DNA from 4 places in the Mesorhizobium sp. CO1-1-7 genome. Region 3 is predicted to be linked to each of the others. Evidence: predicted binding sites of a transcription regulator. Region 3 holds the regulator's gene; each other region holds the start of a gene.
What was found. Region 3 encodes LexA, which represses DNA repair genes until DNA is damaged. Its sites were predicted from a motif close to TGTTCNNNNTGTGTTCNG; they were not measured.
Positions count from the first base shown of each region.

Region 1: a site for LexA is predicted at 2,263-2,280, ahead of recA (recombinase RecA). Genes of this name have one in related genera too.
Region 2: a site for LexA is predicted at 2,742-2,759, ahead of LB516_RS21080 (DUF3072 domain-containing protein). Genes of this name have one in related genera too.
Region 4: a site for LexA is predicted at 4,957-4,974, ahead of LB516_RS12100 (PA0069 family radical SAM protein). Genes of this name have one in related genera too.

Region 1 covers NZ_JAIUHA010000007.1:71,005-78,155, forward strand. The annotation lists gene LB516_RS16440 (pseudouridine-5'-phosphate glycosidase) at 117-1,034, opposite strand; gene LB516_RS16445 (carbohydrate kinase family protein) at 1,112-2,056, opposite strand; gene recA (recombinase RecA) at 2,338-3,438, shown strand; gene alaS (alanine--tRNA ligase) at 3,710-6,376, shown strand; gene LB516_RS16460 (glutathione S-transferase family protein) at 6,602-7,151, opposite strand, start outside.
Region 2 covers NZ_JAIUHA010000009.1:220,710-227,860, forward strand. The annotation lists gene LB516_RS21060 (hypothetical protein) at 1-287, opposite strand, end outside; gene LB516_RS21065 (EF-hand domain-containing protein) at 527-1,036, opposite strand; gene LB516_RS21070 (DUF4112 domain-containing protein) at 1,413-1,862, opposite strand; gene LB516_RS21075 (YidB family protein) at 1,869-2,342, opposite strand; gene LB516_RS21080 (DUF3072 domain-containing protein) at 2,499-2,708, opposite strand; gene LB516_RS21085 (hypothetical protein) at 2,861-3,505, opposite strand; gene LB516_RS21090 (SDR family NAD(P)-dependent oxidoreductase) at 3,464-3,913, shown strand; partial or broken gene LB516_RS21095 (Atu4866 domain-containing protein) at 4,083-4,275, opposite strand; gene LB516_RS21100 (hypothetical protein) at 4,928-5,380, shown strand; gene LB516_RS21105 (hypothetical protein) at 5,392-5,598, shown strand; partial or broken gene LB516_RS21110 (SOS response-associated peptidase) at 5,842-6,560, opposite strand; gene LB516_RS21115 (DUF768 domain-containing protein) at 6,607-6,828, opposite strand; gene LB516_RS21120 (hypothetical protein) at 6,879-7,028, opposite strand.
Region 3 covers NZ_JAIUHA010000003.1:35,656-42,806, forward strand. The annotation lists gene LB516_RS06780 (GntR family transcriptional regulator) at 74-847, shown strand; gene lexA (transcriptional repressor LexA) at 1,258-2,001, shown strand; gene LB516_RS06790 (ComEC/Rec2 family competence protein) at 1,995-4,448, opposite strand; gene gltX (glutamate--tRNA ligase) at 4,552-5,976, shown strand; gene gltA (citrate synthase) at 6,160-7,151, shown strand, end outside.
Region 4 covers NZ_JAIUHA010000005.1:83,133-90,283, forward strand. The annotation lists gene LB516_RS12060 (polyprenyl synthetase family protein) at 1-450, opposite strand, end outside; gene LB516_RS12065 (DUF2007 domain-containing protein) at 639-863, shown strand; gene LB516_RS12070 (tRNA1(Val) (adenine(37)-N6)-methyltransferase) at 863-1,663, shown strand; gene LB516_RS12075 (S49 family peptidase) at 1,741-2,604, shown strand; gene LB516_RS12080 (membrane protein) at 2,687-2,872, shown strand; gene LB516_RS12085 (4-(cytidine 5'-diphospho)-2-C-methyl-D-erythritol kinase) at 2,878-3,801, shown strand; gene moaB (molybdenum cofactor biosynthesis protein B) at 3,788-4,342, shown strand; gene LB516_RS12095 (glycosyltransferase) at 4,371-4,898, opposite strand; gene LB516_RS12100 (PA0069 family radical SAM protein) at 5,049-6,203, shown strand; gene LB516_RS12105 (ribonuclease HII) at 6,356-7,051, shown strand.

The sequences.
Region 1 (7,151 bases), on a different contig from region 3:
AAGAGGGTTGCGTTGACGCTGCAAGCTCATCTCCCCTCGGGGAGAGGTCGGATTGCTCCGAATTGCCCTTTGCAATTCGGTCTTGGCAATCCAGGCGAGGGGGACTTTCGCAGTCCCTACAGCGCCTTGGCGATCTCAGCCGCCAGCCTTGCATTGTTCTCGACCAGCGCGATGTTGGTCTTGAGGCTGCGGCCGCCGGTGAGTTCGAGGATTTTTCCCAGCAGGAACGGCGTCACAGCCTTGCCGGTGACGTTGAGGGCTTCGGCCGCCTTTTGCGCGGCTTCGATGTAGCCCGCCATTTCTTCAGCGGGGATTTCGTGGGATTCCGGCACGGGATTGGCAATCAGCATGCCGCCGCCCAAGCCCAGAGCCAGGCGTGTCCGGTAGAAATGCGCGATATCTTCCGCTCCGTGCAAGGTCAAGGGCGCTCGGAACGGTGACTGCCGCGACCAGAAGGCCGGCATCGTCTCGCAGCCATGGCCGACCACGGGCACGCCGCGCGTCTCCAGCACTTCCAGCGTCTTTTCGATGTCGAGGATCGCCTTGGCACCGGCCGAGACGACGATCACCGGTGTACGCGCCAATTCATCGAGGTCGGCCGAGATGTCGAAGCTCTTTTCCGCCCCCTTGTGCACGCCGCCAATGCCGCCGGTGGCGAACACCTTTATCCCGACCATGTCAGCCGCGATCATGGTGGCGGCGACCGTGGTGCCACCGGTGCGGCCCTGCGCGACGGCGAAGCCGAGATCGGCGCGCGACAGCTTCATGGCGTCACCGGTCATCGCCAGCGATTCGCGTTCGCCGTCCGAAAGCCCGATCTTGATGCGGCCGTTCACCACCGCGATGGTTGCCGGCACGGCGCCGCCGTCAGCGATGATCTTTTCGACGTTGGCCGCCATGGCGCCATTGTCGGGATAGGGCATGCCATGGGTGATGATGGTGCTTTCGAGCGCCACCACCGGGCGCCCGGCGGCCAGGGCCTGCGCCACCGGTGCGTGGATATCGATGAAGGGGCGGGCGGTGTCTGGCGTCATCTCTGATCTCCAATCCGGAGTGCGGCGCATCCATCAGGAAAGCGTAGCTTCACCGCGCGTTATGAACTTGCCGGGTCTCATGCCACTTCCCTGGCATCCGGCACAAGGGCCAGCGCTTCCGCGAAGCTCGCCGCGGTGAATTCGGGCACCGCGTCGGCGCTTTCGATGGCCAGCGTTGCCGCGGCGACGCCCTCGCGCACGGCGTGGCGCAGCGGCTGGCCCCGCAGCAGTGCTGCGACCGTCGCACCTGCCAGCGCGTCGCCGGCGCCGGTGACATCGGCGACTTTTCTGGGGGCAGGCGGCAGGATCGAAAAGGCGCCTGTCTCATCGAAACCCAGCACAGGGCCGCTGCCGGCCGTGACCACGCCGCTGGCAAGGCCGCTGCACCGCAACCCGTCGACCATTTCCCGCTCGGCGGCCGCTGCATTGACACCGGCCAGCACGACGGCCTCTCGCCGGTTCATGAAGATCTGGGCCAGCCCGCCGAGAACCGGTATTAGCCGCGTTACCTTCGCCGGCGAAATCGCGATGGCGAAAACCGGTTTACCGGCGGCGAGCGACAGCAGCCGCTCCAGGGCGGCCGACGGCAGATTGGCGTCGCACAGGATGGCATCGGCGGCGGCCACCTCCTGGCGTATCTTGGAACGCCTGATCTGCTTGGGAAAAGCCAGGTCGTACAGTGCCATGTCGGCAAAGCCGACGATCAATTCGCCCTCGCGATCGATCAATGCCGTGTAGCTCGGCGTGGTACGGTCGAGGAACACCGCCGAAAGATCGGCGATGCCTGCCTCGGCGATGGCCCGTGAAACCGTATCGGCCGACGCATCGCCGCCCCGCATCGACACCAGGGAGGCCGACACGCCGCGCCGTACCATGCTGCGCAACGCATTGAAGACGCCGCCGCCGACATCCTCGCGCATCGTGCCGGGATTGGAGGCTGCCGGCACGTAGGGACCGTACACCTGGCCACGCCGGTCGATATGGGCGCCGCCCACGGCCAGGATCTTCGGGGATTCCACCATGGTGGCGATATGACCTTTGTTGTTGCGGCCGCACAAGCGCTAGAGTGCGCGACAGAGCTTCGCATGCTGGTCGGCGATTCGGTCGGGCGATACGATCGAGCCGTCTGGCCCAATGCGGAGCCCGTTCGTGCCAGGGTTTGCGAGACAAAAAAAGAACAAACCGCGATATCCTTTGTTTTTCAGTTGGTTGTCACCCCTTGCCAAATGAGAACAAAAAAGGTACAAAATGGCAGGGATCACGGATTGTCCGGCCTTCATTGACGACCAAGGGGTGATGTATCATGGCTCAGAATTCTTTGCGGCTGGTAGAGGATAAGGCAGTGGACAAATCAAAGGCTCTGGATGCGGCGCTGTCGCAAATCGAGCGGGCTTTCGGCAAGGGCTCGATCATGCGGCTCGGCGCCAACGAGCAGGTCGTCGAGATCGAAACGGTGCCGACCGGCTCGCTCGGTCTCGACATCGCGCTCGGCGTCGGTGGCTTGCCGCGCGGCCGTATCATCGAGATCTATGGGCCGGAAAGCTCCGGCAAGACGACCCTGGCCCTGCACACCGTGGCTGAAGCCCAGAAGAAGGGCGGCATCTGCGCCTTCGTCGATGCCGAACACGCGCTCGATCCGGTCTACGCCCGCAAGCTCGGCGTCGATCTTGAAAACCTGCTGATCTCGCAGCCCGACACCGGCGAGCAGGCGCTGGAGATTTGCGACACGCTGGTGCGTTCCGGCGCCATCGACGTGCTGGTGGTCGATTCGGTGGCGGCGCTGACGCCGCGTGCCGAGATCGAGGGCGAGATGGGCGATTCGCTGCCGGGTCTGCAGGCCCGCCTGATGAGCCAGGCGCTGCGCAAGCTGACCGCGTCGATCTCGCGCTCCAACACCATGGTCATCTTCATCAACCAGATCCGCATGAAGATCGGCGTCATGTTCGGTTCGCCCGAAACCACGACCGGCGGCAACGCGCTGAAATTCTACGCTTCGGTTCGCCTCGACATCCGCCGTATTGGCTCGGTCAAGGATCGTGACGAGGTCGTCGGCAACCAGACCCGCGTCAAGGTGGTCAAGAACAAGTTGGCGCCGCCCTTCAAGGTGGTCGAGTTCGACATCATGTATGGCGAGGGCGTCTCCAAGACCGGCGAACTGGTCGACCTCGGCGTCAAGGCCGGCGTGGTCGAGAAATCGGGCGCCTGGTTCTCCTATAATTCGCAGCGTCTCGGCCAGGGCCGCGAGAATGCGAAACTGTTCCTGCGCGACAATCCCGATACCGCGCGCGAGATCGAGCTGGCGCTCAGGCAGAATGCCGGATTGATCGCCGAAAAGTTCCTCGAAAATGGTGGCTCCGAGGGCAATGGCGACGACGGTTTTGAGGACGAAGCCGGCGCGATGTAGGCAACGGTCAGAATTTGGCCATAAATCCAGACTATTAGTCAATGCTTAAGTAACAGAGTTCTGTAGTACCGCGTTCCAAACCGCCGGCCTTCGCGCCGGCGGTTTTCGTTTGGGCGGCCCCGCAAGTGCCGGTGCAAAGCGCGAATTGGCCCAATTCCGTGTTTCTGGACAGGGTCAAGAGCTACGGCTAAAAGGCCAGCTCCATCTTCTAGAAAATACAGAGCCATCTCCCGCCGGTCCGGCCGGCGGCTCTCTTGAAAAGGCAGTATCCATGAGTGGCGTCAACGAGATCCGGTCGACCTTTCTCGACTATTTCCGCAAGGAGGGCCACGAGGTCGTGGCCTCAAGCCCGCTCGTGCCGCGCAACGATCCGACATTGATGTTCACCAATGCCGGCATGGTGCAGTTCAAGAATGTCTTCACCGGTTTGGAGAAGCGGCCCTATTCGCGCGCCACCACAGCCCAGAAAAGCGTCCGCGCCGGCGGCAAGCACAACGATCTCGACAATGTCGGCTATACCGCGCGCCACCTGACCTTTTTCGAGATGCTCGGCAATTTCTCCTTCGGTGACTATTTCAAGGAGCGCGCCATCGAGCTTGCCTGGAACCTCATCACCAGGGAGTTCGGGCTGAAGAAGGACAAGCTGCTGGTCACCGTCTATCACACGGACGACGAGGCGGCTGGCTTCTGGAAGAAGATCGCCGGTTTCTCCGACGATCGCATCATCCGCATCCCGACCTCGGACAATTTCTGGGCGATGGGCGACACCGGTCCTTGCGGACCATGCTCGGAAATCTTCATCGATCGTGGCGAGCACATCTGGGGTGGACCTCCCGGCAGTCCCGAGGAAGACGGCGATCGCTTCCTCGAATTCTGGAACCTGGTGTTCATGCAGTATGAGCAGGTGACGAAAGAGGAGCGCGTCGACCTGCCGCGCCCGTCGATCGACACCGGCATGGGCCTGGAGCGCATGGCGTCCATCCTGCAAGGGGTGGAGAGCGTCTTCGAGACCGACCTGTTCCGTCATCTGATCGATGCGGCGTCCTCGGCACTTGGGCGCGCGCCCGACGCCGAAACGGTTGCGTCCTATCGCGTCATTGCCGATCATCTGCGCTCGTCCTCCTTCCTGGTCGCCGACGGCGTGCTGCCGTCGAACGAAGGCCGCGGCTATGTGCTGCGCCGCATCATGCGCCGCGCCATGCGTCATGCGCAGTTGCTGGGGGCGAACGAGCCGCTGATGTGGAAGCTGGTGCCGGCGCTGGTGCGCGAGATGGGCCAGGCCTATCCCGAACTGGCACGCGGCGAAACGATGATCGCCGAGACCCTGAAACTCGAGGAGACCCGTTTCCGCAAGACGCTGGTGCGCGGCCTCGGGCTGCTGTCCGAGGCGACGGAGAAGCTCGGCGCCGGCGACATGCTCGATGGCGAAACGGCATTCAAGCTCTACGACACCTATGGCTTCCCGCTCGACCTGACGCAGGACGCGCTGCGGCAGCGCAGCATCTCGGTCGACCTTGCCGGCTTCACCAATGCGATGGAGCAGCAGAAGGCGGAGGCGCGCAAGCACTGGGCCGGGTCCGGCGAGGCCGCCACCGAGACGGTTTGGTTCTCCGTGCGTGAAAAGACCGGCGCCACCGAATTCCTCGGCTACGAAACCGAGCAGGCGGAAGGCCTCATCGAGGCGCTGGTCAAGGACGGCAAGACCGTCGACAGCGCCGGCAAGGGCGATGCGGTCGCCGTGGTCGTCAACCAGACGCCGTTCTACGGCGAGTCCGGCGGCCAGATGGGTGACACCGGCATAATCTCGGGCGAGGGCTTCTCGATCGAGATTTCCGACACGCAGAAGAAGGCCGATGGCCTCTTCGTTCATCTCGGCAAGGTGGTCGCCGGCACGGTCAGGCCGGGTGCCGCGGTCGAACTTAAGGTCGATCATGCCAGGCGCTCCCGGCTGCGCGCCAACCACTCGGCGACGCACCTGATCCACGAGGCGTTGCGCGAGGTGCTGGGCACCCATGTCGCGCAGAAGGGTTCGCTGGTCGCACCCGAGCGTCTGCGCTTCGACATCTCGCACAACAAGCCGATCTCCGCGCAGGAGCTCGAAGAGGTCGAGCGCATGGCCAACGAGATCGTCGTGCAGAACGGCCCGGTGACCACGCGCCTGATGTCGGTCGATGACGCCATTGCCGAGGGCGCGATGGCGCTGTTCGGCGAGAAATACGGCGATGAGGTGCGCGTCGTGTCGATGGGCACGGGCCTGCATGGCGCCAAGGCCAACCGCCCTTATTCGGTCGAGCTCTGCGGCGGCACGCATGTCAGGGCGACCGGCGATATCGGCCTGGTGCGCATCGTCTCGGATGGTGCTGTCGCCGCCGGCGTGCGCCGCATCGAGGCGTTGACCGGCGAGGCCGCGCGCAGGCATCTCGATGAGCAGGACCGACGCCTGAAGACCACGGCGGCAACGCTTAAGATTTCGCCCGCAGATGTGCCAGCGCGCGTCGAAGCGCTGCTCGAAGAGCGCAAGAAGCTCGAGAAGGACCTGGCCGAAGCGCGCAAGAAATTGGCGCTGGGCGGCGGGTCGCCTGCCGATGCTCCTGCCGCCAACGAGATCGTCGCTGGCGTCGGCTTTCTCGGCAAGGCGGTGTCAGGTGTCTCGCCGAAGGACCTGAAGCCGCTGGCCGACGCGGGCAAGACTTCGTTGGGCTCTGGCGTCGTCGTGTTTGTTGGCACGGCTGAGGACAACAAGGCGAGCGTCGTGGTCGCTGTCACCGATGATCTCGTCGGCCGTTTCAGCGCCGTCGATCTGGTGCGCGTGGCCTCCGCCGCATTGGGCGGGCAGGGCGGCGGCGGCCGCCCCGACATGGCGCAGGCCGGCGGCCCGGATGCGTCGAAGGCCGATGATGCGATCGCGGCGGTGAGGGCGGCGCTCGAAGCAGCGTAGCTACCATGCGTGGGCCCAGGCGGGATCCTTTCTCTTGGGGCAGCGCTGCCCCTCATCTGGCTGCCGCCATTTTCTCCCCGTAGAACGGGGAGAAGGGCGCTTTCGTCGCGCCCTTCGCCAATCGCCCTCGTTGCAGAAGAGCGCCGGCAACGCGACCAGCCTCTTTCTCCCCGTTCACGGGGAGAAATGCCCGCCAGGGCAGGGGCGGCGCGACGTCGAGGAAGCTCACCTCGAGTTATACGCTTTTTCGGTACGCACGAAGCTCGGGCGGCCAGCCATTCGCAAATACAAATCCCAGATGCCTGCAAACTGCGCCAGCAATCCCCGTCCTTCTGGAACCTTGACGAAGTAGCCGATGATCGGCGCCGCGTGCAGATCGGCCAGGGTCAGCTGGTCGCCGAGCAGCCAGGGCCCATCTTGCTTCAGCGAAGTCAGCGCCTTCAGCACCGTCTCGGCCTGCCGCAGGCCATCCACGATCAAGCTCTCGTCGGGCACTTCCTTCTCCAGACGCTCGACCGCGACATCCCAGACCATGGCACGGTAGGCGTAGGCGTCGAGCATGCCGATGATCTGGTTCATCCTTGCGCGGGCGCGTATGTCGGCGGGCTGCAGCGCCGGCCCGTCGAAGGCCTCGTCGACGTAGCGCGCGATCGCACTCGACTCGAACAGGCGGAAATTGTCATGCTCGAAGGCCGGGATGCGGCCGAAAGGATGGTGTTTGCCGTACCATGCCGGCGCGCCACCTTCTGCAAAGATGTCGACCGGCACGAGATCG
Region 2 (7,151 bases), on a different contig from region 3:
AAAGCCATCGGCAGATATCGAATCACAACCTGCTCCTGGCGGAACCGCCGCTCCAATTCCGAACGCCGCCTTTGCCAATCGGGCAGATCGACTTCGTGAGTCATAACCTCGAAGATGACGATCTCGTCTGCTCCCTGCCTCCACACACCTTCCGCAGGCGCGCGCAAATACGCGGTGACACCGTCGAAGCGGAGCGCGAGCTCCTCCTTCACACGATCAAACTCTTGCTTGGCGAAGGGCTTTCCTGCGTTGTCGGCGCGAGGTAGCAGAATCTGGACCAGATGCATGTTTGCCCCTAAACCTCGCAATGCTTGCCTAGAGCCACTTCTTTGGAATGCTTGGCCTATGGTCGTCGACGGGCACAGCCGTCCAGCCTCGTGCGAGCTCTGCGCAGGTCTTTACCCCGTTGATCCTACCGAGTATCGGCGGAGCATGAGACGGTGGGGAGCCAAATACCGTGCTCCGAGCCATCTCCTGTGGGCCCTAGCTTCAGACGTCGAGCAGGCCGAGGTACAACCTGTCGGTGCTAACGTCGGTCCTGGTCTCCTCCGGGACGGAAAAAGGATTGGAGTTCCTGCATGTCGACGCTTTCATCGCCGTCCTCGTCGACAGCGTTGAAAATTCGCCCAATGAAATCCTGAACCTCCGTCCGCGACAGTGTACCATCACCGTCGGTGTCCATGATGGCGAACATGATCCTCATTTTGGCACCCTGCATCATATCGGCTCCCGCCCTGCGGCCGTGCTTCATACGTCCCGTATCACGATCGCTCATCTCGTCGTCCTGAAGCCTTGGGCCCCTGTGTCGCCAATCTGCCTCGGGGTCTCGATCCCTTGCTGTTTTTTCCTGCAGCATCTCATCCATCATCTCGCGCATCATTTGACGCATTGCTTGCTGGTTCTGTCCGGCTTCGTCCGCCGTCCGATCCTGGGCTGGTGATGCGGGCTTGGGAACATCCGCCGATTGCGCAAAGGCGGACGGGGCGAGCATAGCGAACGCGGCCGCCAATACTGTAGTCGTGAATGCTCGTGTCATTGGGTTTCTCCATTAACTGCCACGCCGACCACCCGGCGTGCTGTCCAAACCAGCAGGTCGGTTCATGGTTCCTAGGCATCGGGCGCAAAAGCGGCATAGCTCCGATCACCTCAGCAAAGCGCTGGCTGTCTTTGTCGGAATCGACCTTACCGATCACCTGATCGCTGCGCAGATTTGCCAGCGGCGCAACGAAGATCGGTCTTCACCGATTTTGCCGAACTCATTGAACCCACATCGACAAAGGTGGCGCAGATTCCGCAGCCAGTTCCGAGAGTGCGGCTGGATGAAACATTCCAAGTTGGCGGCAACGGCATCGTCTCCGGCCAACACCGGCCGCTTCCCGGTCGCGAACGCCGCATGGGTGATGCCCTGCGAACTACCGTTCAGCAACCTGACGGCTTAGATGGCCACGAAGCAGGCGGATGTTGCGGTTGTTCGACTTGTAGTAAACATCGAAGATCGATCCGAGGACGGGCACGCTTCCCAAGACGGTATCAAACAGCACATTGGCCACCATCCGAGCAACCAACAGCTTCCCAGCGCCGCATTTGCGGGCTCGCAGCACAATGTAAGCCGAGATCAACCCGGTTGCTGTATCGCCCAGCACAGGCACCAGGCCTACCAGAGCATCCAGTCCGAACCGAATTGGCGTTCCCGGGATTCGCCAGCGCGAATCAAGCAGCACTGCCAAGAGGTCGAGCTCGGCGATTGCCCTCGCAGTCTGGCGATCCACAATAGGCGTTTCGCTTGTCCCTACTTTCCGGCTGCCATTGCTCGCTCGATCCAATCTCCTCGGTTTCGCACCTCTCCAGTCCGCTTCCGTCATGTGGAATTAGCTTTGTATCGGCCGGGAAGGCACGTCGTCGAGCAGGTTGGGCTGGTCTGGGACTTTTGTTCGGTGGTCTGCTGGGAGGGTGCCGTCGGGGGTCATCTGGTTAACCGCATCGGGCAAATCCCTGGTAATCCTTGCAATCAGCTCCTCGCGCGAGAGGCCGGTCTGGCGGGAAAGTGCTTCCAGTGTCTGAGCGTCAATCGCCGTTTCCACCTCGTGCGCCTCGATCGGCTGGTTCGGCCCAGTGCCAACCCAGGAGTCCACCTTCGACCCGGCACCTGCATTTCTAAAGCGGTCAAGAATATCGCCCAGCGCGGTGCCGGATAGGCCCTTCGACACCTGGTCCAGTATCCCGCCTTGCGGATTATTGGGATCGCGCTCTCCCGCTCCGCGGATCGCCTCCGCGATCTTGTCGCGGTTTTGATAAGCCAAAACCCCCAGCATAGCGATCGCAAGTCTTCCTAGATTGGCCACTCGTTCCTCCTGTGGTTTCGAACATGGAGAAGGTCTCGCCCTGCCAAAAGTTCCCGCGATTGCCAGCAATATCAGGAACGGCTTGGCAATCGCGACCGCTCCATCGCGCGAGACGGAAGGTCAAGTTTAGTAACGATAGAGCGCCCGAGCCGGTGCTTAAAGTTTCAGCTTTGCCCTCAGTGCATCTATGCGCTTAGACGCCTCTGCCTTGCTGAGGTTGTCTGCAAAGCTTTCCTGATCCTCAGCCTGCTCACACAGGGTTTTCAGATAGGACGCCTGGGACGGCGTCATCGGGTCGCCACCACTCACCCATTGGTCAGGATCTTTCTCGACGTTTGCATCGGTTTTTGCGCGCAAGTCTTCCATTGCAATCTCCTGTCGTAGCCTAGGGAATGCGTTTGATCTCTTTTTGTTCCAATCGTTTTCTCAAGGCTGAGGCTCGCTTAGGTTGGGCTGGGGTGTCAGGCACGGCGGCGGCCAGCATGCGCGAGTGATAAAGCAAGAAACGGCCTTCCCCATTAAGCGTCAGCTTGCAGTTTCAACACGAAATCCCTCAATTCGTAACCGCCCGCCATATCCGCAACAGCTATGAACTCATTTTGGAGTCGCTGGAATATCGTGGCCTGTGACCTGCCATCGAGTTCATCGGCACTTCGACCGAAAACCAGCAAACCGCCATCGACAACCGTCTTTGCCACGGCGGTTACCGCGCGTTCGATTTGAAGACGAGGAAAGTTCCTCGTCCCAAGGGCGTTCATCACGCGCACGACGTCATACCGCACTGGCGAGGGCGAAAAAAAATCATCTCTGGTTGCCATGAAGCGACCGTCAGACTTCGTCTTTGCAATGACATCGGGATGAAAAAGCGACACGCGAGTTCGCGTTGCAAAGCTGGGGGACAACAGCCAGGCGAGAAACTCATTTGCCCGCTTGCTACGCAATGCGATAGCACCCAGCGCTACCTGAAGGACAACATTGTCGCTGTCGTAAAGGACCCAGCACACCCCTTTCCGGGCAGCGCTAATCTCATCGTAATAATCGCTTGCCGTCATCAAGCTCGCCGGATCACAGGCGGCGCGCATCGGATCGAAGACTATCCCACGGATGATTTCGACAGAGTCTTGCGCACCAACCTGCGCAGCGTCTTTCTCTGCATGAAGCATGAGCTTCCGCTTCTAAAGCGCGGTGGCGGCGGTGTGATCTGCAACACTGCCTCCGTTGCGGCACTGACTGGCCCAGGCGGGATGTGTGCCTATGCGGCGTCGAAACATGGTGTTCATGGGCTGACGCGGGTCGCGGCGATGGAGAACGCCGCACACGGGATTCGAGTGAACGCCTTGGCGCCGGGGTGGACCGAGACCCCAATGGTCGTAACGGCAAGCGCCCAAAATTCATCCTTTGCGGCACAGACGACGAACGCCATTCCTGCCAAACGAGGCGGTAGGCCGAGCGAAATTGCCGAAGCGGCCGTTTGGCTGTGCTCAGGCGCCTCAAGCTATGTTTTCGGCCAGATGCTGATTGTCGACGGGGGAATGACCATTGGCGGATTCGAGTTTGAGGAGATCGCTTGACTGCCTGGTCAATTCCTACTGACGCATAGTGCTGTCGGAATGGCGGCCCTACGTACCTGAGGCGTTCCATCGTTGCTATGGCACCAATCTGCCAGAATAACGAGCTGCATTCTACTCTTCCTTCGGGATAGGGCGCTCGGCCCGACGCTCCGCGCCCGGGTGAACGCCGCTAACGCGGAATTTTACGACGTCGATAGAGCACGATGCCAGCATGGTAGAGGACTCCATCTCTGAACTCACCATCGGCTGTGAAGCCGGTGTCATCCCAATAATCGATGTGGTTGCCACGGACCTCGTATCGGCCCTGGGTAAGCACTTTCTCCACGGCCACGCGCATCGTCATAGCGACCGTTCTGGAGGAGCGTTCGCTATCGCCGAGCGTGTCGCAAGCGGTGACGAACAAAGGTAAGGGCCCAGCTTCGACCTTATCTCGTTGACGGCGGCTCCAATGCTTTCAGCGGCTTGTTTGTCTAACGCGTTCTCCAGCAGACCTGCGGTGGTTTGGACAGACAGGATTCCGAGCGTGTCATCTCCGTCTGCGAATGTGCTGACGTGAATTTCTGTCGGCACAAAAGGTCGTGCCTTGCCCGTTGACTGTTTCAAGCAGGGTCTTCCCTGCCTACTCACGGTCACAATGTCGGTTCGATCGTTCTTTTGCAACCGGGCCTTCGTCCGGCTTCGCGACTTCAAATTCCGGATGGTAGCTGGGTACATCTCAAGAGCTGCCCTCTTCTCGCAAACACCCGGACGCTAACAGGGCCCGGGGCGTATTGCGCAGGCTTACTTCTTGGCGGAGTCGGCGGCGGCCACCTTAGCGGGCCGCGACGGGTTGTGAAGGCTTGCCACAGGTAACGGCCTAGGCCCGCCAGGTAGGTTGCAGAGGTACCCGGCGGGCATCTTTGCAACGCTCCGAGAAAGAACCGCTCATCCCCTGAACCTTTCGGTGTACCAGGTGATCTTGCCGTCCACCTTCATCGGCTTGTGGATCATCAGACGCTTCGGAAGGTGCTCCGGATGGACTTCAAGGAGCGTGATCTTGATCGATGGCTTGCACCGGTTGCAGTCGAATTTCAGCTTCAAAGGATCAACGCCGCCGCCATAGACCATCATGAGATCGGCCGATCTGCAGTAACGGACATTGCCGCAACTGCATTCCACCTTCACAAGCATATTGTGCCGGGTCGCCTTCCCCAGCGTGTCGATCGGATCATGCGCCATGAGAACAGAAAAGGAACAAATTCCTTGCCCGTCAAGCAGTCTTATGGAATCTTTCCGCAGATGAGCGACGAACCGACCAGGCTTCCCGACGGCATAACGCCCGTGCCGCGCGAGCGCGCCAGAGTGCTAAGGCACATGTGCGAGCGCACAGGTTGCGCGAAGCGCGGAGGGTTCGGCTTTGCTCGGCCTCGCCAGGATCCGCATTGGTTCTGTTTCGAGCACCGAGATGATGGGGAGCGCTATCTCTGAAGGAGGAAACCATGGCAGATAGACCACCGTATATGCCCACAGGAATTGGCATCGGCATGCTGAGGGACGACGAAACGAAGATCGGCGTCCTGATTTTCGAGACGGCGGAAGGCAATTTCGACTTCGCAGTCAACTTGCAGGCTGTCGACGTCATTCGGAAGGCGCTCAGCAAAATCGAGACGCACCTCACGAACGGCAAAATCTCGGACGTGGATTAGCCGGTGAAACTATTTTATGCCCCTGACGTTCTCGCCGTCTCAGGTAGGTGGGCAGGTGGTACTTGGCAGGATTTAGGAAGTTCGGGTGTCGGCAATGTCTCGGCGCCGGCAAGGTTTTTCAATGCGCAAAGTGGCTGAGCTCAAACGGCACGTGTTGCCCGACGGGAGTGCACCGAACCGGCTGCAAAGGGTCTACGATCAGATGCCCTATGTGTCGTGGCAGCGGCCTCCAAAGCCCGGAACCTAGACGTCAAACAGATCAGTAGGCCCGCGACCGATCTCATCAATGATGTCGGGCGTGTTGTTGCGCGGAGATCCGACCTTGCTGTCGATCGGCCACATCTTCATTAGATCGGACGGAACGGGCTTCATCAGCTCGCGAGGGTCCTGCTCCGGCCCAAGCCAGCGCATGTACTCGGCCGGCGCCAGGATCACCGGCATGCGGTCGTGGATGGTCGCCATCAGATCGTTGGGCTCGCAGGTGGCGATGGCAAAGGTCCGCACAAGTTCGCCCGTAAGCTTGTCGGCATACTCTTCCCATATGCCGGCCATGGCGAAGGGGTCATCAGACTTCATAGCGATAGCATAGGGCTGCTTCTTCTTCCCCGACGCGTCGAGCTTCTGCCATTCGAAATAGCCGTCGACGGGCACCAAGCAGCGGCGCGTATTGTAAGCCTTGCGGAACAAGCCATTACTGGCAATGGTCTCGCAGCGGGCGTTGACCGGCGGCGGGCGGCCGTCACCTTCCCGAGCCCATCCCGGGGCCAGGCCCCAGCGCGCCGACATAAAGCCGGCCATGCTGGTCGACAGCTCTTCACGGATGATGATCGGGTAGGTCAGGCTCGGAGCACCGTTCCAGAGAGGAAAGCTGTTGCCAAGCCGTTCGACCTCGCCAGGATGGGCGATTCGAACCGGCGAACCATGTCGGGGATTGTGGTCTTTACGAAAACTCGTCCGCACATGCACCAGAGATAGGGACCCGAAAAGCAATAGTCTACTTCGGGACCGCTATTCGATCGCGCCACCCTCATGATTGCTGACAGCCTCCGCTATTACGGCGAAGACGCTGTCGACCTCCTCATCTATCTCACGCGGCCGGATACCAGCCTTGATCGCGTCGGCCATGGCCTGATCGGCAAGATGAGCGATCAGGCCCGGATCGACGGAAGCATGTTCGGGTATATTTTCGCTCATCCAGCGATAGAGGAAATCCACGCCGCGTGTGCTCATTCGGCGATAAGTGCGATGGGTGCCCTAAGTTCCCGGCTGGCACGCGTTGGCTATTGCTTATCCCGGAAATCGAGCAGCTTGGCGTAACGTAGCTTCTCCTCGCCCTTCAGGAACTTCACGCGGCCGACGAGGCCCGGCCTTAGCCATTCGGCCTTTTCCTTCGTGAGACCTTTCGGCGGCGGCGCGCCGATCTTACTCACGACACGGTCATTCGTACGGATGACGCATTTCCTGGTTCGTCGGCTAAGATTACTATCGGACGGCTCCCCTCAGTCTGGATTAAAAGATGATCTTGGAGCTATTTGGGCCCTCCGGCGCTGGTA
Region 3 (7,151 bases):
GTCAAACATTATATATAATTGTTGCTAGGACCCGGTATCATATATACTTTCGCCAGACGACGGATTGATCACGATGCTGGATGAAACAAGTTCCACAAAAACGGAAGCCGCCTATCAGCTGTTGCGGCGCGACATCCTGACCACGCGCCTCATGCCGGGCGCCCCGCTCAAACTGAGTGCGCTGCGCGGCACCTATGGCGTCGGCTGGACACCGTTGCGCGAAGCCCTGTCGCGGCTCGAGGCCGAACGCCTGGTCACCGCGATCAGCAATCGTGGTTTTGCCGTGGCTCCGGTGTCGCGGGCCGAGCTGGAGGATCTGGCACGCGCCAGGATGGTGGTCGAGATACCCCTGTTCCTCGAATCGATGGAAAAAGGCGGCAGGGAGTGGGAGGATGCCGTGGTCACCGCCCACTACCGGCTCTCGCGTTGCAAGACGGCGGTCGACGATCCCTCGGACGCGGCCGTCGACAGATGGGACGAGAACCACGAGGCTTTCCATGCGGCGCTGCTGAGCGCCGCCACATGCGACTGGCTGTTGCGGTTCCGCTCGACGATCTCGGATCAGCTGCGCCGGCATCATCGCTTTCTTGGTCTGGCGCCGACACTGCGGGCCGCGGCCGGCCTCAAGGATGGCTATGAAGAGGCAATCGAAGCGCTACGCGAAGCGATTGCGATCGAACACCATACCGCGATCATGGAAGCGGCGCTCGACCGTGACGTCGAGCGGGCCAAGGCGCTGATGACGGCGCATATCGGCTACACACTGCACGTCTATGTCCACAGCGAAGACAGCGGCGCTACCAGATACGCCGCTCGCGCCGGCAGCTTGAAGGCGGGTTCGGGATAACTTCAGCGCTTCCGCGACGCCTATTCGAACGCGCTGGCCGGAGTGCGCCGAACGCCCCGATCCATGGCCGCCCGAAGCTACCAATCGTTGGCATTTTGGTTTCGTTTCGTTCCGCGAATAATGGCTCCGCGAATTATACGTCCCTCCGAGGAGAAGCCTTCCAACTAACTGATGCCAAAGCCTCGTCGGCGGATGGGCCACAGGCCATTAACCAAAACGATTTCAATGCGCCTGCCGACGGCGGAAAGGACTGGTTGCCGCCCGCCGTCGCGGGCAAAAAACTTCAGACCCCTTAACAAATTCATTAAACTTTAAACGGTTGCAGAACACAACTGGAACAGATAGTGTTTGTTCTGGGTTTGTTTTTTCGATTCTGGTTCAACCTTTCGTTCAATGTCTTGGGGGCCGCCATGCTGACACGCAAGCAACATGAACTGCTGATGTTCATCCACGAACGGCTCAAGGAAAGCGGGATACCGCCTTCCTTCGACGAGATGAAGGAAGCACTCGATCTTGCCTCCAAGTCGGGGATCCATCGCCTGATCACGGCCCTGGAGGAGCGCGGCTTCATTCGCCGGCTACCCAATCGGGCGCGCGCGCTGGAAGTGCTGCGGCTGCCGGACTCGATCGCGCCGGGCCTCAATGCGGCAAAGAAGTTCTCGCCAAGCGTCATCCAAGGCAGCCTTGGCCAAGGCAGTCTCGGACGCCAGATCAGGCCGGCCGCTGCGCCTTCGCGCCTGCCCGCGGCCGGCAACGACGACGACGCGGTTTCAGCCGTGTCCATCCCGGTCATGGGCCGTATCGCCGCCGGTGTGCCGATCGATGCCATCCAGCATCAGACGCATTCGATCTCGGTGCCGCCGGACATGATCATGGGCGGCGAGCACTATGCGTTGGAGGTCAAGGGCGACTCGATGATCGAGGCTGGTATCTTCGATGGAGACACGGTCATTATCCGCAATGCCGACACGGCAAGCCCGGGCGAAATTATCGTGGCACTGGTCGACGAAGAGGAAGCGACACTGAAGCGGTTCCGCCGCAAAGGCGCTTCGATCGCGCTCGAGGCCGCCAATCCAGCCTACGAAACGCGCATTTTCGGGCCGGACAGGGTCAAGGTACAAGGCAAGCTGGTCGGGTTGATCAGGCGCTACTGAACCGGCTTGTCATCGGGCTTGTCGGGTTTTTTGTACGGCGGCAGCCCCCTCGCCTCGCGTGAGAATTTTCGCTGTTCGTGCCAGGGCCGGTATGGTCCGTCGACGGCGAATGCGATCGCGGCCCGGGTCGTGGCCGACTGGGGATTGAAGAAGACGGCAGCGGTTCCCTTGCGGGCGAGCTGCCGTTTGGTGACGACGAGAACCAGTGGATTGTGGCAGGCGTCATAGGCGGTTGCGTCATTGACGATGATCAGGTCGGCGAAAGCGCAGGCTTTCCAGGTGGTCTTGCGGTCCTCGACATAGGCAATGATCGCGCCGGAAGGGTGCCTGGCAAGGCACAGGCCTTCGCGGCAGTAGAAGGGCGATCCCGGCGGCAGGTCGGTGGGACTGGCAACATCGAATTGCCTGTCTGTCGTGTCGAACATTTCCGGTTTGACGATTGTTTCGGAGATCAGGGCGCGCTTCCAGTTGTCGGTTGCGAATTCGTTCGGACGTTCCCGGTTGACGGCCAGTTCGCCATTGCCGATCGGCAGCGCGACCAGCCGCGCATCTTCCGAGATCAGCACATCGGGCGCGCGTGTGTGCGACACAGTCAACAGGCCGGCGAGCGCGAATGGCAGCGCCGCGAGCCGCAGCCATGTCGTCGCCATCGTCGCGATAACCAGCGCGACGGTGACCAGCAGCACGGATTGCTGCGAAATCAGCCCGACTCCATCGACCGGAGAGCGCTCCGATATCCACGCAGACACGGCGATCATTGCTGTCAGGCCCTTGCCCATGAGGTAGAGAGCCGGCCAATCCAATCCGAATGGCATCAACAGCGCGCTGGCGACGGCCAGGAACATCACGACCGATACGATAGGCATCACGGCCAGATTGGCGAACAGGCTGAGCGGCGATACCCGCTGGAAATGCCAGATGGCAAACAGTGCCGTGGCGCTGCCGGCGATAATGGACGTCATGGCCAGTCCACCTGTCGCCAGCAGGAATTTTCGCGTCAGGAACCCGGGCAGCGATCGCTTTGGCGGCGGTGGCCGCGTCTTTCCCGCACGGTGATCGGCCCAGCCGGCATAAGCGCCAACCAGGGCCGCGGTCGCGGCGAACGACATCTGAAAGCTCGGGCCGACGACCTCGTGAGGCGAGACCAGGATGACGGCGATCGCCGAGATCCCCAGATTGCGCATGGTCAGCGCAGCGCGATCGAAGAAGACGGCAATCAGCATCACCGCCAGCATGATGAAGCTGCGTTCGGCGGCAACGACGACACCGGAAATGATGAGATAGGCCGCGATCGAGAACAGTGCGGCGGCGGCCGCGTATTTCTTCACCGGCCGGCGCGCGGAAAAGTCTGGAAACAGCGCGAAGGCACCACGCAGCAGACCCATGATGGTGCCGGCCACAAGCGCCATATGCAGTCCCGAAATAGAGATGATGTGATAGATGCCGGTACGCCGCATCGCTTCATTGATTTCATCGGGTATGCCGGCGCGCACGCCGACGATCAGCGCCGCCGCGATCTCGCCTTCAGCGCCGCCGACGCTGCCCCTGATGTGGTCGGCGATGGCTTCGCGGGCATTTTCGATGCCTGAAAAAAGGCGAGCCGATAGCGGCATCTCACCGTCGTCGGCGGAAACAACCGTTGGATTGCCGAGAAAGAAGCCGCTGCCGCCGATGCCGGCGAAATAGCTGTCAAAAGAGAAGTCGTAGCTGTCCGGCCGCACCGGGCCGGTCGGCGGCAACAGTTTGGCGTAGCCTGTGATGAGCGAGCCGGCGGTCATTCCCGGCGGTATCTTGCGTGCGGAAAGCCGGACCCTTTCCGGCGCATAGCGCAGTTTCGGCCGGGCGGTCGAAGTCACGTCCATGGTCAGCCGGATGCGGCCGCTCTCCATCTCCTCGATCGAGACCACGCGGCCGGTCAGTTGCGTGGAGATTTCCGAACCCAGCATCCGGGTTCCGGCTCGCCATGTTTCGACCTTCGCCGCGAGCAGGCCCAGCGCGCACAACAGCACTGCCATGAGACACAGATGGGTTTTGGGCCAGGAACGCGAGACGAAGGCACAGACCGCCATCAGCACCACGACCGCGGCGGGCTTTGCAAAGTCGGGCTCGGACGCCAGCGAGAAATAGGCGATCGCCCCAACGGCCAGACAGACCGGCACCAGCAGGAACGCGATGCCTCGGTCGAGTTCGAGCTCCGCCGCCCGGGTCACGCCATGGCGCAGGCGAGGCAAGGATACCAGGCCGATTTGCCGGCGCACGCGCACGATCCTGCCCGCGGCAGGAGCCGGCGCCGGCGCCTGCCCACCTGCCTGCAGCGACCTGGTCTCGGGTGCAGCCACGAGCGGAGATGGCAGTGGGATCGTCGCAGGCGCCGCAAACAGGGATCGCTCGCTGACGCCGATAGCGGCATCCTCGCCCCGATCCGAGCCCCGGCCTCGTCCAGTCATCGGGTCTGCCCCTTGCACCCTCGACGTCCTATGCTACATGAACGCGCAACGCGCGAAAGTCCGCACGCTCTGCACCCAGCTTCAGACGTTTTCCGAGAGTTCCATGCCCGACAAGGTCATCACCCGTTTTGCCCCCTCGCCGACCGGCTATCTGCACATCGGCGGCGCGCGCACGGCGCTCTTCAACTGGCTCTATGCAAAGCATACCGGCGGCACGATGCTGCTGCGCATCGAGGACACCGATCGCGAGCGTTCGACCGATGCGGCCACATCGGCCATTCTCGATGGCCTGACCTGGCTTGGCCTTTCGTGGGACGGTGACGCGGTCTCCCAATTCGAGCGCGCGCCGCGCCATCGCGAGGTGGCCGAGGAGCTGGTGCGCCTGGGCAAGGCCTATTACAGCTACGAGACTTCAGCCGAGCTGGAGGCAATGCGCGAGGCTGCACGCGCCAAGGGCCTGCCGCCACGCTATAACGGCCATTGGCGTGACCGCGACCCCTCGGAGGCGCCGTCCGGCGTCAAGGGCGCCATCCGCATCAAGGCACCGACCGAGGGCGAGACGGTGGTGCAGGACCGGGTCCAGGGAGACGTGCGCTTCCCCAACAAGGATCTCGACGACTTCATCATCCTGCGTTCGGACGGCAACCCGACCTACATGCATGCCGTCGTCGTCGACGATCACGACATGGGCGTCACCCACATCATCCGTGGCGACGATCACCTGACCAACGCCGCCCGCCAGACCGTGATCTACAACGCCATGGGCTGGGACGTGCCGTCGATGTCGCATATCCCGCTGATCCACGGCGCCGACGGCGCCAAGCTGTCGAAGCGCCACGGCGCGCTCGGCGTCGAAGCCTATCGCGCCATGGGCTATCTGCCGGAGGCGCTGCTCAATTACCTTGCGCGGCTCGGCTGGAGCCATGGCGACGACGAGATCATGTCGATCGAGGACATGGTCTCGTGGTTCGACATTGGCGACGTCAACAAGGGCGCGGCGCGCTTCGACTTCGCCAAGCTGGAAGCGATCAACGGCGCCCATATGCGACGTATGGCCGACACCGAGCTGTTCGATATCTTCATCGCCACCTTGCCCTATCTGGAGGGCGGTCCGGCGATGGCGGCGCGCCTCGACGACAAGAACAAGGCGCAGCTGCTGGCAGCACTTCCGGGCCTGAAGGAGCGCGCCAAGACGCTGGTCGAGCTTGTCGACGGTGCCGGCTTCCTGTTTGCCGCGCGGCCGCTGCCGATCGACGACAAGGCGGCACTCCTGCTCAATGACGACGCGCGCAAGATCCTGCGTGGCGCTCACGAAGCTTTGAAGTCGCTGTCAGGCGACTGGACGGCGGCCACGGCCGAGGCCGCGATCCGCGACTTTGCGTCGGCTGGCGGCCACAAGCTTGGCGCCGTGGCCCAGCCGTTGCGGGCTGCGTTGACCGGCAAGAGCACGTCACCGGGCGTATTCGACGTGCTTGCCGTTCTGGGGCGTGAGGAAAGCCTGGCGCGCATAGCGGATCAAATCGATTAGGAGCAAACTGGCCCAAGAAGATTGGCATTGAAAGGCGGGTTTCGCAGTGCAACATTAGGCCTTGGCCCAATCTGGCACGCACCTCCTAGAATGCGGTGGCGAGTACGCGCATTGCGGTGATTTCGACGTGTCGCTCTGCGGATTTTGCCTTTGCCGGCATGACGAAACAAGAAGGAGTTTGCAATGACCGAAGCTGCGAAAAAACTGGATGTGGGCGGCCAAGAGGCCACGGCGACGCTGGAATTCGCCGGCAAGACTCACGAATTCAAGGTGCGAAGCGGCTCGGTCGGACCTGACGTCATCGACATCGCCTCGCTCTACAGCACCACCGGCGCCTTCACCTATGACCCGGGCTTCACCTCGACGGCAAGCTGCGAGTCGGAAATCACCTTCATCGATGGCGACGCCGGCATCCTCCTGCATCGGGGCTATCCGATCGACCAGTTGGCCGAACATGGCGACTTCCTCGAAGTCTGCTACCTCCTGCTCTACGGCGAATTGCCGACCAAGGCGCAGAAGGACGATTTTGACTACCGCGTAACGCGCCACACAATGGTGCACGAGCAGATGTCGCGCTTTTTCACCGGCTTCCGCCGCGACGCGCACCCGATGGCGGTGATGTGCGGCGTGGTTGGCGCGCTGTCGGCCTTCTATCACGACTCGACCGACATCTCCGACCCGTACCAGCGCATGGTTGCCTCCATGCGCCTGATCGCCAAAATGCCGACGATCGCGGCCATGGCCTACAAATACCACATCGGCCAGCCCTTTATTTACCCGAAGAACGATCTCGGTTTCGCGGCAAACTTCCTGCACATGTGCTTTGCCGTGCCGTGCGAGGAGTACAAGATCAACCCGGTGCTGGCGCGCGCCATGGAGCGTATCTTCATCCTGCATGCCGATCATGAGCAGAACGCTTCGACCTCGACCGTTCGCCTCGCCGGCTCCTCGGGCGCCAACCCGTTCGCCTGCATCGCCGCCGGCATTGCTTGCCTGTGGGGCCCTGCCCATGGCGGCGCCAACGAAGCGGCGCTCAACATGCTGGGCGAGATCGGCCATGTCGATCACATCCCGGAATTCATCGCTCGCGCCAAGGACAAGAACGATCCATTCCGCCTGATGGGCTTTGGCCACCGCGTCTACAAGAACTACGATCCGCGTGCAAAGATCATGCA
Region 4 (7,151 bases), on a different contig from region 3:
GGACAGGATGTCGAGCGCTTCGAGCGAGCCGACATCGACCATCATTCGGAAGGCCTGGCCGAGCAGGAAGTCGCCGACCAGCACGCTGGCCTGGTTGCCCCAGATCATGCGGGCGGTCTTCTTGCCGCGCCGCATGCCGCTTTCATCGACCACGTCGTCATGCAGAAGCGTGGCCGTATGCATGAATTCGACCGAAGTGGCGAGCTTGACGTGGCCCTCGCCGGCATAGCCGAACATCTGCGCCGCAGCCAGCGTCAGCATTGGCCTGAGCCGCTTGCCGCCGGACGAGATCAGGTGATTGGCGACCTCGGGGATCATCTCGACGTCGGAGCCGGCCTTGGACAGGATCAGCTCGTTGACACGTCCCATATCGGCAGCAGTCAGATCGATGAGATCCTTGATGGAGGCGGGCTCCCGCTTCCCGTTTTCGATGTTGAGAACGACACCCACGACAATCACTCCCGTCTTGGTATAACGCGTGCGACGGCACCCTTAGTCCCGACAAGACTCTAGGGCCGCTGGCACGGCCACGGCAAGTGGCGAATTGGCGCGGCGGCGGCGACAGCGTGTCAAGGCAGGGAAATGCGGGAATGCGGCCGCACGTTTACATGCACGCCGCAACCTGCGAGTTTCTTGCGATGATAGAGCTCATCCGCACCAACGACGCCGTCATCATCTCCTTTGTCGAATCGCTGATGCGCGATGCCGGGATCGGCTGCTTCGTCGCCGACCAGAACATGAGCGTGCTCGACGGCTCGCTTGGTATCCTGCCGCGACGCGTCATGGTCGATGCCGACCAGGCCGACGCCGCGCGCCGCATCCTGACCGATGCCGGCATCGCCAACGAGATCCGGGGGAAATAATGTCGGCCGCGCCAGCCGCCCTTGTCCCGGATACGCCGGCCCACACGGTCGATGCGTTCCACCGCGGCCGGTTCTGGCTCGTGCAGCCCAAGCATGGCGGCCATCGCGCCGGGATGGATGCAATGATGCTGGCCGCATCCGTACCATCCTCGTTTGGCGGCCGGCTCGCCGATTTCGGGGCCGGCGCCGGTGCTGCCGGTCTTGCGGTGCTGTCGCGCTGTCCGGGTGCCCAGGCTGTGCTGGTCGAACGCGCGCCTGAGATGGCGGCCTTCGCGGCAGCCACGCTTGCCCATCCGGGCAACGCGCACCTCAGCGATCGCGCTGCCGTGCTCGTCGCCGATGTCACCGTGTCGGGCCGCGCCCGGGCCGCCACCGGCCTTGCCGACAATGATTTCGACTTCGTCATCATGAACCCGCCTTTCAACGCCGCCCGGGACCGCGCCACTCCCGAGCCGCTAAGAAAGGAAGCGCATGTCATGGAGGACGGACTGTTCGAAAGCTGGATCCGCAGTGCGGCGGCGGTTGTCAGGCCGCGCGGCGGGCTTGCCGTCATCGCCCGGCCCGAACAGCTCGGCGCCATTCTCGACGCGATTTCAGGCCGCTTCGGCGAAGCCGAGATGCTCGCCGTGCACCCTCGCCCGGACGCGGCCGCAATCCGCATTATCGTGCGGGCAGCACTTGGGGCACGAGGAAAGCTCGCCATCCGTCCGCCCCTGATGCTTCACGCGCGATCGGGCAACGGCCCCGACGAGCGCAGCGAAATGATCACCAACGGGCTCGCCTCGCTGTTCGGAGACTGAGCTGTTGGCGGCCTACACATTGCCGTTGGCCGGGAAATCCCTACATGCCTGCAACCATCGCCGGAGACCACGCCATCGTGAAACGTCTTTTCAACCGCCTGCTGCCGAAGTCCTGGCGCTCCTCCGTCGTCACCGTTCCGGTCATCCGACTGCACGGCACCATCATGGCCGGCGGAGGCCAGTTCCGGCCGAGCCTGTCGCTTGCTTCCACCGCCGGACTGATCGAAAAGGCGTTTTCCTTCGAGGCGCCGGCGGTCGCGATCTCGATCAATTCGCCGGGCGGCTCGCCGGTGCAGTCGCGGCTGATCTTCAAGCGCATCCGCGACCTTGCGATCGAGAAGAATAAAAAGGTCCTGGTCTTCGTCGAGGATGTCGCGGCGTCCGGCGGCTACATGATCGCGGTCGCCGGCGACGAGATCTTCGCCGATCCCTCCTCCATCGTCGGCTCGATCGGCGTGGTGTCGGCCTCGTTCGGTTTCCCGGAACTGATGAAGAAGATCGGCATCGAGCGCCGTGTCCACACCGCCGGCCAGAACAAGGCGGTGCTCGATCCGTTCAAGCCCGAGAAGAAGGAAGACGTCGAGCGGCTCAAGGTGCTGCAGCTCGAAGTGCACGAGACCTTCATCGATCTGGTCAAGGAGCGCCGCGGTACGAAGCTGGCGGACGATCCGGACCTGTTCACCGGGCTGTTCTGGACCGGCAAGCGAGGCCTGGAGCTCGGCCTCGTCGATGCGCTGGGCGACATGCGCACGGTGCTGAAGAACCGCTTCGGGCCGAAGACCCAGCTCAGGCTGGTGGCGCCGCCGCGCGGTTTGTTCGGCCGCTTTGGCCTGTTCGGCTCGAGCAAGGGCTTTTCGGCGCCCGATATCGCGGCGGCTGCCGCCAGCGGCGTCATCAATGCGGCGGAAGAGCGCGCATCGTGGGCGCGCTTCGGGCTTTGAAAAAGCCATGAAAGCGTCTAGCATGGTTGCCCGAAAGACCCGACCGGCCGGTCTTACCGGCCCAGCGTGGTAGGAGTTTGACATGCCGCAGCTCATTTTTTTCGCCGTCGTCGGCGTCGCCGCCTATTTCGGTTACCGCACCTTCGTGCGCGAGGCTGAACGCGTGACGGCCAAGGTGCGGCGCACCGAAAAACAGGCGGCCAACGGCGCGATGGGAACGCTGGTCAAGGATCCGCAGACCGGCGAATACCGGCTGGCCAAGGACTGACCCTCATTTCACTCGCAATCGAGACTGCGGAATCGGGTCAGCGTGTCCGGACATGGGCCGCACCCGCCAAGATAAACCTAGCTTTGCACGTCACCGGCAGGCGCGCCGACGGCTATCATCTCATCGAAAGCCTGGCTGTGTTCACGCGCTTTGGCGACAGGATCGAGATCGCGCCGGCCGACGCCGATGAGTTCAGCGTGTCCGGCCGCTATGCGGCGGACGTACCGCTCGATGGCGGCAATCTTGTGCTGAAGGGCCGCGACGCCCTGCGGCAGGCCGCCGGCGTTCGGAGCACGCCGCCGGTAAGCATCAGGCTCGAAAAGAACCTTCCGGTCGCATCCGGCGTGGGCGGAGGGTCGAGCGACGCGGCGGCCGTGCTGCGCGGGCTGACCGAGAGCTGGGGGCTGGAGCTCGATAGCGCCGAACTGGCGCGGATCGGTCTTTCGCTTGGCGCCGATGTGCCGATGTGCCTGGCGGCAAAGCCGCTGGTCGCGCGCGGCATCGGTGAGGAACTGTCGATGGTGCCGGATTTTTCAGCACTGGGTCTCGTGCTGGTCAACCCGGGCGTGCCGGTCTCGACGACGGAAATCTTCGCCGCACTCTCCCGTCGCGATAATGAGCCGCTGCCGCCGCTGCCGCGCAGCATCGATTTTCACAGCCTGCGCAACTGGCTGGAAATCACCCGCAACGATCTCGAGCGGCCAGCCCTTGCGATGCAGCCCGCCATAGGCAGGGCGCTTTCATGGCTTGATAAGGCCGGATCGGGCTTTTCACGAATGTCCGGATCGGGCGCGACGTGCTTCGGCCTGTTCGAGACCGGCAATGTCGCCAAGCGCGCGGCGGCCGAGATCCGCGACCGCCAGCCCGACTGGTTCGTCGCGGCAACGCGCAGCATGGCGTCGGAGGCTGGGCGAGATGGCCAGAATTGACGAGAGCCGTGCCTTCATTCCGGTGCGCATCGCGGTGCTGACTGTTTCCGACACACGCAGCCTGGCCGACGACAAATCTGGCCAGACACTGGCCGATCGCATTACCAAGGCCGGCCACATCCTGGCCGCCCGCGATATCGTCACCGACGACCGCGAAAAAATCCGCGACGCCGTTCTGGCGTGGTCGCGGGACAAGGCCATCGACGTCGTGATCACCACTGGCGGTACCGGTTTTACCGGACGCGATGTGACGCCCGAGGCGCTGGAGCCGATCTTCGAAAAGCGCATGGACGGATTTTCGGAAGTGTTCCACCGCATTTCCTATGACAAGATCGGCACCTCGACTATCCAGAGCCGGGCGACCGGCGGTGTCGTCAACGCCACCTTCGTCTTCGTGCTGCCGGGATCGCCCGGCGCCTGCAAGGACGCCTGGGACGGCATCCTCGAGCCACAGCTCGATTACCGGCACATGCCCTGTAACTTCGTCGAGATCATGCCGCGCCTGGACGAACATCTGCGGCGCGGCAAATCGGCGTCGTAAGCAACGCCACGCAGAGCCGTTGCAAAAATCACCCCCCAGAGCGGTGCTGCTGCTTCGGCTGCGCTGGCCAGATTTCGGCGTCGAGCCGTCTGGTCGCCAGCCCGCGCGCTAAGGCCTCGGCGCTGCCGGCATTCTTGGACAGCGATGCCGCCTGTCGCTTGCTGATCACCAGTCCGTCGGCGAGCGCGCGGTTTGCCGAAAAGACCCGGGCCAGGAACGGTGGACGGCTGCCCCGCGCCCGCGAGAACCGGGCCGCTATTGTCTGCCTGGCCGTATGGGCGACGACGGCGTCGATCCAGCCCTCCACCAGCCTCGCACCCGGTTCGAGAAACAGCAGCCAGTCACCCTTGGCCTGGCGGATGCCGGCGGCGATGCCCCCGCTCCCCACATAGTGGCAGCCGGCATGCTCGGCGACGCGATGGGTCTGGTCACTGGAGCCCGTGTCGCAGACGACAACCTCACGCACCACGCCCTCGACCGCGCCGCCAATCAGCGTCGCCAGCGTACGGGCGAGCCCCTCCTCGTCATTGTGCGTTTCAATCAGAACACTGAGCATGATTAGCCGAATAGCGGAAAGCGTTGGTCGGCGCCAGTTTTTGCAGCGCACCATAGAAAGTTCTTGATTTGTTCTCATCGATAAAATAGGAATAATTTCATGAACAGAGCGATTCGACACAACATGGACAGTCCATGGGAGCGGGCGAAGATGGAACCGATCATGCGAGCCGACATTGCAGCCTTCGGAGCAGGGCGAGCCGAAATGGCCAATGCAATGATCGAGCAGAGCGGCATGCGGGTCCGTCCGGACCGCAACCGCGGCCGGTCGGCAGGCATCAATCCGTCCGGCCGGTTCGAACCTGTCAGCCGGCATGTCTTCGACGACGGCTGGAGTTCGCTGGAGGAACTTCCTCCCTTCAAGACCGAGGTGCAGGTGGAAAAGCCGCGCACCATCATCACCCGCAACGAATCGCCCGACATCTCCTTCGACCGGTCGATCAATCCCTATCGCGGCTGCGAACACGGTTGCGTCTATTGCTTCGCGCGGCCGACACACTCGTTCATGGGCCTGTCGCCGGGCCTGGACTTCGAATCCAAGCTGTTCGCCAAGCCCGACGCGGCACGCCTGCTCGACAAGGAATTGTCAAAGGATGGCTACCAGCCGCGCACCATCGCCATCGGCACCAACACCGATCCCTACCAGCCGATCGAGAAGCAGTACCGGATCATGCGCGAAATCCTCGAAGTGCTGGAGGCGCGCGGCCACCCGGTCGGCATCGTCACCAAGTCAGCCCTGGTCGTGCGCGACATCGACATTCTGTCGCGCATGGCGGAGCGGGGCTTGGCCAAGGTGGCGCTGTCGGTGACGACGCTTGACCGCATGCTGGCCAGGACGATGGAACCTCGGGCATCGACGCCGACCAAGCGGCTGGAGGCGATCAGGCAGCTTTCGGATGCCGGTATCCCCGCTTCGGTGATGGTGGCGCCGATCATTCCGGGCCTGACCGACCAGGAGATGGAACGCATCCTCGACTCGGCGCACCATGCCGGGGCGCGCGAAGCCGGCTATGTGGTGCTGCGCCTGCCGCTGGAGGTCAGCCCGATCTTCAAGGACTGGCTGCTGCGCCACTATCCCGACCGCTATCGCCACGTCATGTCGCTGGTCCGTTCGATGCGCGACGGCAAGGACTACGATTCGGAATGGGGCAAGCGCATGAAGGGCGCCGGACCCTATGCCTGGCAGATCGGCCGGCGCTTCGAAATCACCGCAAAGCGGCTCGGCCTCAATGCCGAGCGGCGTACGCTGCGGACCGACCAGTTCGTCGCTGCCGGCAAGGACCAGGAGCAGTTGATGCTGCTCTGAACCGAAAATCGCCTCGGCTGTTCATTGCCGCCGTGGCAAAGAAATCCCGTCCGGCCTGCCCCGGCCTGCAGACGGTGCCCTCCCGGTCCGGCGCCCCACCCGACCCGGAGGGACTTGCGGAGAATCGGAGCCGATGCGAACCTCGCCGCAACATGGCTCGCGCGCGTTCTGATTCTCCGCCTCTCTTCGAAATCGTCGAGAAACCCGATTTCTCCTTCGAGACGAAGGCGATGGCCGATGGTTTGTGGCCGGTCGCCGGGATGGACGAAGCCGGCCGCGGCCCGCTCGCGGGTCCCGTGGTCGCGGCGGCAGTGGTGCTCGACCCCGCCAATATTCCCGAGGGTCTCGACGATTCCAAGCGGCTTAGCCACCTGCAGCGCGAAGCGCTGTTCCTGCACATCATCGGCTCCGCTCTCGGCGTCTCGATGGCGTCGATCAGCGCCGAGGGCATTGATGGCACCAACATCCTCAAGGCGAGCCTCGAAGCGATGCGCCGCGCACTGGTCGGGCTGCCGGTGCAGGCTAAGCTCGCGCTCGCGGATGGGCGCGACGTGCCGCCGGGATTGCCCTGCGAGGGGCGCGCGCTGATCAAGGGCGACCAGCGCTCCCAATCGATCGCCGCAGCCTCGATCGTCGCCAAGGTCATGCGCGACCGCATGATGCGCGGCTGCGGCAACCATCACGGCCGCTACGGCTTCGAAGTCCATATGGGCTACGCCACGGTCCGGCACCGCACGGCGATCGAGGCGCATGGGCCAGTGGCTCGGCTGCATCGCACCTCGTTTGCGCCGTTCCGGCTGGGCGGGACTGAAGTGGTTGAGGAAGAGAGCTTGGCCGGGCTGGAGTAAGGCGACGGCAGTGGCAATTCCGATCTTCCCCACGAGGGCGGAGATTGGCCGCTTTGACGCGCCGCTTTCTCCCAAACAAAAAAGCCGCCAGGTTGCCCGG